3 regions of the Kerstersia gyiorum genome follow, and region 1 is predicted to be linked to each of the others. Evidence: predicted binding sites of a transcription regulator. Region 1 holds the regulator's gene; each other region holds the start of a gene.

Region 1 (3,273 bases):
TGGCCATTCATCGTGAACCGTTCGCAGCAGAGGTCGCCCGTCGCTGCGCATTCGCGCTCATTCGTGCGCGCCAGCCGTTGTCCGTGGCGAGCGTAGCGTGAACGCGGCATTCTCCGGCTAATCTGCCGGGGAATGCCTGCGTTTCATTTCAATCAGTCTCCAGGCGCGGTTCCTGGCGTTGTTGCTTGAATAATGCCGCGGGCTGGCCTGTTGTGGCCGTTTGAGCATTCGCCGGTTTCATCGCAGCCGCCAATGCGGCGCGTTGTTCGCTGGCAATATGGAATTTCTCCACGCGCCCGCTGGCCAATTCGGTGGCAGTGCGTTTCAGGTCTCCCAGCGCCAGGGGCGTCTCCCTGTCCTGCCATACCCAATCCAGTACGGCGCGGCCATCATCGGAAAGGTCGCGGCATAGCGGCGCCAGTTCGCCCGGCGGCACGATTTTTTCCCAATGATGGTTGATTCTTTCCCGCGCCCACGCGCGCAGCAGGGACAGTACCCCCAGGCTCAACAGCACGGCCAGCGCCCACCAGACATAGGGGCCGCTGCGCAAGGCCATGTCCTGTGCGTTGGTACTGAACTTGGCCAGGAATTCATAGCGTTGGGCCAGGCCATATGACAGGCCTTGCCAGCATAGCCAGAGCCATGCCAGGGCGGCGAGCAGGATCAGGCCTCCATCGCGCAGCAGCGCAGGCTGCGCCTGGGCGCGCAGATAATTATTCAACACTTGCAGATCATATCGGCTGGGTGAAGTCATGTCGGGTCTTATGGTGCAAAATATGGTTCCCATGATACGACCCGCGCTGGAAATTCGCCAAAGTCAGCAGTTGGTGCTGACGCCACAGTTGCAACAGGCCTTGCGTCTCTTGCAACTGTCGTCGCTGGACCTGCAACAGGAAATCTCGCAGGCGCTGACGGAAAACCCGGTTCTGGAGCTGGAATCCCCCGAACCCGCCGCTGAGTCGGTGGCGGCCGAGGATCTGTTTTCCGGAGGCGGCGGCCCGCGCCAGGACGGCGACGACGATTTTTTCCCCGAGGCTGCCGCCACGCCGTCGCTGCGCGAGCACCTGCTGGGGCAGATTTCCTGTACCCGTGCCAGCCGTCGTGACCTCGCGCTGATGACCGTGCTGATCGACGAATTGGACGATAACGGCTATCTTGCGGCCAGTTTCGAGGAAATCCTGGCCTATTTGCCGGAATCGCTCGAGGTTGAACAGGGCGAACTGGAAGCGGCATTGGCCTTGCTGCAGAATATGGAGCCGGCCGGTATTGCCGCCCGCACGATGTCCGAATGCCTGCTGCTGCAATTGCGGCAGCCGGATGCCAAGGTCTGGCCCGAGGCCCGCGACGCTGCCATTGTGGCGCTGGCGCGGCGCCTGTGCGAGAGGCATCTGGACGCCCTGGCGGCGGGCCGGCTTGCTTTCCTGTGCGAGGAATTGAAGTGTTCGCCGGCCGAGGTGCGTACCGCGCACGCCCTGATCCGGCGGTTGGACCCTTACCCGGGCCGGGCCTGGACGGTGCCGGTGGCGGATTTTGCGGTTCCGGACGTGATCGCTTACCGTAGCGGCAATGGCTGGCGTGTTCGCCTGAATGGCGACCTGGTGCCGCGCCTGAGCGTGAATGATGCCTATGTGCAGGCTCTGGGGCAGGAGCCGCGCGGCAGTTACGAGGGCCTGCAGTCCCATGTGCAGCAGGCGCGCTGGCTGATCCGACAGGTAGCGCAGCGCTTCGATACGCTGCTGCGCGTCTCTACCGAGATCGTGGCGCGGCAGCAGGCTTTCTTCGAATCCGGCATGGTGGCGTTGCGGCCGATGGTGCTGCGCGAGATCGCCGAGGCCTTGGGCATGCACGAGTCCACGATATCGCGGGCGACCTCCAGCAAGTACATGGCGACGCCGCACGGCACGCTGGAGCTCAAGCGGTTTTTCAGTACCGGCGTGCCGGCAGCCGATGGCGAGTCGGCTTCTGCGGCGTCGATTCAGGCGATGATGCGTGAAATGCTGGATCAGGAAGATCCGCGCAAGCCGCTGTCCGATAGCCAGCTGATGGCCAAGCTGGCCGAGCGCGGTGTCGAGCTGGCGCGCCGCACGGTTGCCAAGTACCGGGAAGGCATGAGAGTGCCTACGGCTTCGCAGCGCAAGGCCATGGCCTTGATGCGTATGGATGATTGTTGAAGCCCGCGGGCGATTTCAGGACTATGGACGATTCTTCTTTCAGCTTGCGCAAGATTGCGTTGGCAGCCTACGGACCTTCCGTGCTGTTCGGCGTCGGTATCGGCGCCATGACGCCAGTCATTGCCCTGAGCGTGCGCGGCCTGGGAGCGTCATATGCCGTGGCCGGGCTGGTGGCCGCGCTGGTGGGCCTGGGTTCGCTGGTCAGCAATATCCCGGCGGCGCTGCTGGTCAATCGCTATGGCGAACGGCGCGCGATGATAGGCGCATCGCTGCTGAGCGCGGTGGCCATGCTGATCGCGATGGCAGCCCATATGGTGTGGATGATGGCGGTGGCGACCCTGTTGGTCGGCGCGGCCGCATCAGTGTTCCAGCTGGCGCGGCAAAGTTACCTGGTGCAGGCCGTGCCGCTGGCCATGCGGGCGCGGGCGCTGTCCGTTCTGGGCGGCACGGCGCGCATAGGCGCGTTCGTCGGGCCGTTCGCGGGAGCCGGTTTGATTGCGTTGATGGATTTGCCGGGTGCCTATCTGTTGGCGATGATCGCGATGCTTGGGGCCGGGGTGCTGGCCTACAAGGTACCTGATCTGGAGGTACCGGCCGCCCTGGCGACGGTGGGCGGGGGCAAGGCGTCGCTGCTGTCGATTGCGCGCTCCCATGCCGGTGTATTCCTGAGCCTGGGCATAGGCGTCCTGTTGATCAGCGTGCTGCGCGCCACCCGGCAGGTGGTGCTGCCGCTCTGGGCGGAACAGCTGGGGCTGGATTCGGTTGCGATTTCGGTGATCTATGGCCTGGTGGCGGCGTTGGACATGGCCGTGTTCTACCATGCCGGCAAAATTATGGACCGCCATGGGCGGGTCTGGGTGGCGGTGCCGTCGGTGTTGCTGATGGGCGCCAGCCTGATGCTGATGCCGTTTGCCTCGGGCGTTATATCGTTCATGGAGACGGCCTTGATGCTGGGCTTCGGCAACGGCATCAGTTCCGGCATCGTGATGACGCTGGCGGCCGATGCCGCTCCGGCACAGGGCCGGCACCACTTCCTCGGCCTATGGCGGCTGGTGTCGGACGTGGGGTCCAGTGCTGGTCCCCTGCTGTTGTCGGCCCTCAC
Region 2 (3,273 bases), 1.1 Mb from region 1:
ATCCTGGGGGAGCCAGGCCAGGCAATGACGCGCTGTCTGGGGAGGGGGCGAGGTCTGCGGCCCCTGGGGGCTGGTGGCCTCGCCGTTCCTGCAACGGTGCGGCTTACTTGGCCGGCGCCGTGTCCGGCTTCTTGTCGTTGCCGGGCAAGTAGGGACTCCAGGGCTGGGCACGGATCGGGCCGTCGGTTTTCCACACTACGTCGAACTGACCATCGTCGCGGATTTCACCGATGAATACTGGCTTGTGCAGGTGATGATTGGTTTCATCCATTTTGATGGTGAAGCCGTCAGGCGCCGCGAAGCTCTGGCCACCGATTGCTTCGATGACCTTGTCCACATCCGTGCTGCCTGCTTGCTCGACCGCCTGTTTCCACAAATTGATGCCGATGTAGGTAGCTTCCATCGGGTCGTTGGTCACGACAGAGTCGGCCTTGGGCAGGTTCCTGGCCTTGGCATAGGCTTTCCATTTTGAGATGAAGGCTTCGTTGGTGGGATTGTCCAGCGATTGAAAGTAGTTCCAAGCTGCGAGGTGACCGACCAGCGGCTTGGTGTCCACGCCGCGCAGTTCCTCTTCGCCCACGGAGAAGGCGACAACCGGCACGTCGGTGGCCTTCAGGCCGGCATTGCCCAGTTCCTTGTAGAAGGGGACGTTGGAGTCGCCGTTGATGGTAGAGACCACGGCTGTGGGGCCGCCCGCCGCGAAGCGTTTGATGTCGGCGATGATGGTCTGGTAGTCCGAATGCCCGAAGGGCGTGTACACCTCCATGATGTTCTCGTCGGTGATGCCCTTGCTGTTCAGGAAGGCGCGCAGGATCTTGTTGGTGGTGCGGGGGTAGACGTAGTCCGTGCCCAGCAGCACGAAACGCTTGGCGCCGCCGCCGTCTTCGCTCAACAGGTATTCGACAGCGGGAATGGCCTGCTGATTTGGGGCCGCGCCGGTGTAGAACACATTGCGTTCCAGCTCCTCGCCTTCATATTGCACCGGGTAGAACAGCAGGCCGTTGAGCTCCTTGAACACCGGCAGCACGGCCTTGCGCGAGGCGGAGGTCCAGTTGCCGAATACCACGGCCACTTTTTCCTGCCCCAGCAGTTCGCGTGCCTTTTCCGCGAAGAGCGGTTCGCTGGAGGCAGGATCGACCACCACGGCTTGCAGTTTTTTGCCAAGGACGCCGCCATTGGCGTTGATTTCGTCAATGGTCATCAGCGCTACATCCTTGAGCGCGGTCTCGGAAATAGCCATCGTGCCTGTGAGCGAATGCAGGATGCCGACCTTGATGGTGTCTTCGGCATAGGCGTTCAAGGACAGCCCGGAGGCCGCCAGGAGGGTCGCTACGGTCAATTGCTTGAGGATCGTTCTGCGTTGCATGAGAAAGCCTTCCCTGAAAGAGGTTGGATTGCTGCGGGGCGATGGCAGGACGCCACCTGCAGTCCATTCAGCAAGATCCGTGCCAGATTTCGGATCGCCATGGAGGCTCAGGCGTCGGTCAGCGCAGGCGTGCCTGCGGCAAGGCACTTTCAGGGGAACACCGTGGGGCGGCTTTCTGGGTAATTCGAAGAGATTCTGCTGCCCTTTGCGGCAGGAACGCAGGCACCATCCCGACAGTTTTTTGATAGAAAAAGGTGCGCGACGCACCATTGTGGGATGCCTAAAGGGGGAGGGCAGAGAGGTGCCTGTCTCGTGGCGAACCGCCAGGGAAACTGCGTGTGCGACCTCTTTTTCAGTATCGGATTTTCATATTTATCAGTGTCTTATGGGGATATCGGATAGCTGCGTACGAGTGTGATGGCACGGATATTGCTGGGTGATGCTTGCTTGTATACCAATAAGGATTCCACAGCATGATTTCCTGCACATCCTCATTTCCTTCCCGTGGCTGGACCCTGGCGCAGTGGCGGCATGCCTATATCGAACAGAATGCGGATGCCAGCGAATTATTGACGCAGTTGCTGGCCGCCCTGACGGCGGGCGATGCCGCCTGGATTGCGAAGGCTTCGGCAGAGCAGTTGGCACAGCAGTTACAGACGCTGGCAGCATTGCTGCAGGCGGCTGGCGGTGACCGCAGCCGCCTGCCTTTGTATGGCGTACCGTTTGCCGTCAAGGACAACATTGATGCGGCAGGCTGGATGACGACTGCCGCTTGCCCGGCATTCGCCTATCTAGCCCGGCAGGATGCCTTTGCCGTGGCTCGCCTGAAGGCGGCGGGCGCGATTCTGGTGGGCAAGACAAACCTGGATCAATTTGCCACCGGCCTGGTGGGGACGCGTTCCCCCTTTGGCGTCGTGCCCAACAGTTTCGATCCTGCCTACATCAGCGGCGGTTCGAGTTCCGGTTCTGCGAGTGTGGTGGCACGCGGCCTGGTGCCGTTCGCGCTGGGAACCGATACGGCGGGTTCCGGACGTGTGCCGGCCGCATTCAACAACATTGTTGGCTTCAAGCCGACCAAGGGCTGGGTGGGCAACACCGGCCTGGTGCCTGCCTGCCGTACCCTGGACTGCATCAGTACTTTTGCCTTGACGGTAGAAGACGCGGCGCTGGTGATGCGCAGCATGGCCGGCTATGACGCTGCCGATGGCTACGCGCGCCAGCGTCCTGTCACCGCGCCAGTGCGGTTTCCGGCTGTGCCGCGCCTGGCGGTGCCAGATCATCTCGAATTCTTTGGCGATGAACAGGCTCGGTCGAACTTTGCCGAAGCACGGCAGCAGCTGCAGCAAATGGGGGCAGTGCTGGAAGAAATTGATTTTTCCCCCTTTTCGGAATTGGCCGGGCTGTTGTACCAGGGGCCATGGGTCGCGGAGCGCTTCGTGACCGTTGCGGCTTTGTTGGCTCAAGAGCCGTCTGCATTGGACCCGGTGGTCGCAGGCATCGTGGGGCAGGCGGGGAATTATTCGGCGGCCGATGCCTTTCGCGCCGAGTACCGCCGGGCGGACCTGGCACGGCGTATCCAGGACAGCCTGGCCGGCTTCGACGCATTGGTGGTTCCCAGCACGCCTTCGATCTACACCATTGAGCAGTTGTGCCAGGAGCCGGTACGCCGCAACTCGGAATTGGGTATCTATACCAATTTCACCAATCTGGCCGACCTGAGCGCGCTGGCTTTGCCTGCTGGCCTGCGTCAGGACGGTCTGCCCGCGGGCATTACCTTGATTGCACCCGCCTGGCATGACTGGGCCTTGGCAGATTTCGGCAGGCGCTGGCAAGCCCAGGCTGGTGTCCTGCCGGGTGCGCCTGGCGTGGTGGCGCAGCCTGTACCGCGACCGGACAGCCCAGCTGCC
Region 3 (3,273 bases), 1.0 Mb from region 1:
GCTTGAGCGCATTGATGTAGCGGGCGTCAGAGACGCTCAGCTGGCCGTTGTTCTGGGCAAAGGCCTCGATCACGGCATAGAGCTTCTTTTCCTTTTCGCCCTGGTATTTCCAGTAGGCGTCCATGGTCAGGCGGAAGGGGTCTTCCCATTTGTCCCAGTCGTGGATCTTGATGCCTTCGAACTTGTCATAGGGAAACACCTTGTCCATGGGCTGGTAGCTGGTTTCCCAGCCCAGGCCGCGGGTCATGGTGGCGTAGCGCTCTTTCAGGCCGAGCTTCTTGCGTGTGACTCTGGTATCCATATCTTGTCTCCGTTTCTGTCTGTTCTTGGCAGGGAGGCTCAGGCGCCCCAGCTCAGGGTCAATTGGTCGTCGTCCTCGTCGATGTTGCCCGACAGGGTGACGAGGTTGACGTGCAGCTGCTGCAGGTCGTACGGCTGGCCCGTATGCTCTTCGATCGTGGCGCGCTGGATGCTCAGGCGGCCCGGGGCGTCGATCTTCACCAGGCCGGGCGAGTAGACGGCACTGGCTTGGGGGTTGTCCTGCAGGATGGCATCCACCACCGGGCGGGATTCTTCATTGGCCTGGAAGGCGATGAATACATTGGAGGTCGTGCTGGTCATGGCGGTGATCCCGGGTCAGTTCAGGGCGAGGCCGATCTTGGCCATGCGGGTATGCAGTTCTTCACTGGCGGCGCGCAAGGCGGCGGCTCCATCGTCCTGCATGGCAAGCTGGGCAACCGGCGCCAGGACTTCCTGGGCACGGGCACCGTGGCGGGCCAGCCATTCCTGCAGCTGTGCCTTGTTTTCGGGGGATTCCGCCGCCATGACCTTGAGCAGGGCGTCGGTCCAGCGGGCCGATTCCTTGTGCCATTCGGGCATGAAGACCGTCAGCATGGCCAGCGGCGTACCGCCGCGCTGGGACACATAGCCGTCGATGTACTGGCCGTAGATGAGCGGGTAGAGCAGGCCGTCGAGGACGACGTTCTGCAGTACGAACAGCTCGACCGGGTCCATGACGACGAAGGAATCCTCCAGGAAGCGGCGCAGCGGCTGCCAGGCCGGGGCATCCAGCCAGTCGGCCTTGCCTGCGTCCAGCAGCGTCGTTTCCGCACCCATCAGCAGGCCCAGGCGCGTCAGGTATTGCGCGGCGCCCAGGTGGTCCATGGCGTGCATCAGCACCGGCGCGGAAAACGCTGTGCCATAGCTGCGGCTACAGATGCTGCAATTGTTCATGTTGCCGCCCCAGGCGACGTGGCGCAGCGGCATCAGCGTGGCGGCCACGTTGGCGCGCAGGGCATCAGGCATCATGTCGAGCAGCTCGCGCGATTCCACGAACTGGTAGTTGGCATCCATGGCTTCCTGCTGGCGGGCGCGCGCCATGGTCCAGGTGGCGTAGTAGAACTGCCGGGGGTCGCGCAGCGAATTCCAGTCCGCCATGCGGATCGCCGTGCGGCGCTGGTCGAACAGTTCGTACTCGGGCTCCCAGGTGGCGCGGTAGTGGAAGTTCTCCGTGGGCTGCGTGCTCAGGATGGCTTCCAGGTAACGCGACGCGGGCTTGTCGCCGGTATAGGCTTGCACGCGGTCGAAGGTCTGGCGCAGGGGCTGTATTTCCCGTGCCTGTAAATCAATGTTCATGCCTAGTCTCCTGTTGTTGTCGGTATGGCTGCATGGATGCTTCAGTCTTCGTGTCCGTCCTCGTGCCCTTCTTCGTGCGGCGGCAGCATCTCCACGTGGTTGGCTTCGCAGAAGGCCTTGAAGTCGGGGGGCATCAGGATCAGTTCGACGACCAGTTCCTGCCAGCCCACGGAAAATTCGAATTCGATGAACCCGTTGTCACGCTGGCCAGTGACCCTGACATAGCGTTTGCTCAGGTCAACGGCGGGCAACGGGATGGAGGTGTCGTCTGTCGTCAGGGCACTCATGGCGATTTTTCCTTTTCGGCTGTCTGTACAGGCCTACTTGCAATAAGCGTGCCAGCTCGCAGGAATATCGATAAAACCAGGGAAAGCCCTTAAAAAAACAGAGCCGACCCCCTGTTTTCAGGGGGCGTAAAGAGAATCATATTTATTTGATCGTCGCTGATTTTCGGCTCATTGCACTGCATCATGATGAGATGATGAATTCATCCGGCGGCAATGAACGAATTCCGCATCAGGGAAAACAGCAGGATGCACGGGATCATCAAAACCCGATAATCAGGCGCATAAATATCGATAAAAAACGAGACATGCCCGAATCCAACACCCCTGTTTTCCCATCCGACCGGGACCTGCGCAGGTTGCTGCGCTTTTCCCGCATGGATGGCCGGATCTGGCTGGCCGGCCAGCGCATGCTGTTGATGCATGTGAATACCCTGCGTGCGATGCGCAAGGAAATCATCCAGAGTTTCGGGCTGGAGCAGGCCAGGACCCTGTTGACGCGCGCCGGGTATTCGGCGGGCGAGCAGGACGGCTTGCTCGCCCGCCAGGTGCGCCCCGACCAGAGCGTGTTCGAGGCCTTTGCCATCGGCCCGCAATTGCACATGCTGGAAGGTGCGGTGCAGGTCGAACCCCTGGTATTCGATTACCAACCGCATGCCGATCCGGTGCGGCGCCATTTCCATGCTGTGTTCAATTGGTCGTACAGCTGGGAAGCTGAAGCGCACATGCAGGAATATGGGCAGCAAGATGACCCGGCCTGTTGGATGCAACTGGGGTATGCCTCGGGATACTCGACGGCGTTTTTCCAGCAGCCCGTGCTGTTCAAGGAGGTTCGATGTACGGCCTGCGGGCATGCGCATTGCCAGATCGAAGGCCGTTTCCTGCATGAATGGCCAGCAGCGCAGCGCGACGAACCCGATGCCGGGCCGGTATCGGTTCAGGAAACCGTGACGGCCCTGCGCCAGGAGGTCGAGGCCTTGCGGGGTCAGCTGGACCAGAACCGCCATCGCAGCCAGCTGGTCGGCCAGTCGCCGGCGTTCGAGCGCGCTTTCATGTTGCTGCAACGGGCTGCGCCGACCCAGGTGACGGTGCTGCTGACCGGGCCGACAGGCGTGGGCAAGGAACAGTTTGCCCGCGCGCTGCACGCCATGAGCGACCGTGCCGAGCAGCCATTCGTGGCCATCAATTGCGCCGCCTTGCCTGCCGATCTGATCGAAAGCGAACTGTTCGGTGTTGAAAAGGGGGCCTATACCGGCGCCGTGCAGACCCGGCTCGGGCGTTTCGAGCGGGCCGATGGCGGCACCTTGTTCCTGGATGAACTCGGGGAACTGCCCCTGGCGGCCCAGGCCAAGCT

The links. The regulator sigma-54, encoded in region 1, starts transcription at its own class of promoters, with help from an activator protein. The targets are predictions, from matches to a motif close to TGGCANGNAANCTGCTTT.
Region 2: the regulator sigma-54 is predicted to act here: its motif matches at 1,785-1,802, upstream of atzF (allophanate hydrolase).
Region 3: the regulator sigma-54 is predicted to act here: its motif matches at 1,959-1,976, upstream of ACEW7X_RS05020 (phenol hydroxylase subunit).

The regions. Positions count from the first base shown of each region.
Region 1 is NZ_CP169556.1:108,143-111,415, forward strand. It holds gene ACEW7X_RS00390 (TetR/AcrR family transcriptional regulator) at 1-101, shown strand, start outside; gene ACEW7X_RS00395 (hypothetical protein) at 149-754, opposite strand; gene rpoN (RNA polymerase factor sigma-54) at 786-2,171, shown strand; gene ACEW7X_RS00405 (MFS transporter) at 2,195-3,273, shown strand, end outside.
Region 2 is NZ_CP169556.1:2,855,361-2,858,633, reverse strand. It holds gene urtA (urea ABC transporter substrate-binding protein) at 104-1,366, opposite strand; gene atzF (allophanate hydrolase) at 1,840-3,273, shown strand, end outside.
Region 3 is NZ_CP169556.1:1,140,805-1,144,077, forward strand. It holds gene ACEW7X_RS05005 (aromatic/alkene/methane monooxygenase hydroxylase/oxygenase subunit alpha) at 1-301, opposite strand, end outside; gene ACEW7X_RS05010 (MmoB/DmpM family protein) at 340-621, opposite strand; gene ACEW7X_RS05015 (phenol hydroxylase) at 637-1,635, opposite strand; gene ACEW7X_RS05020 (phenol hydroxylase subunit) at 1,677-1,922, opposite strand; gene ACEW7X_RS05025 (hypothetical protein) at 2,123-2,344, opposite strand; gene ACEW7X_RS05030 (sigma 54-interacting transcriptional regulator) at 2,297-3,273, shown strand, end outside.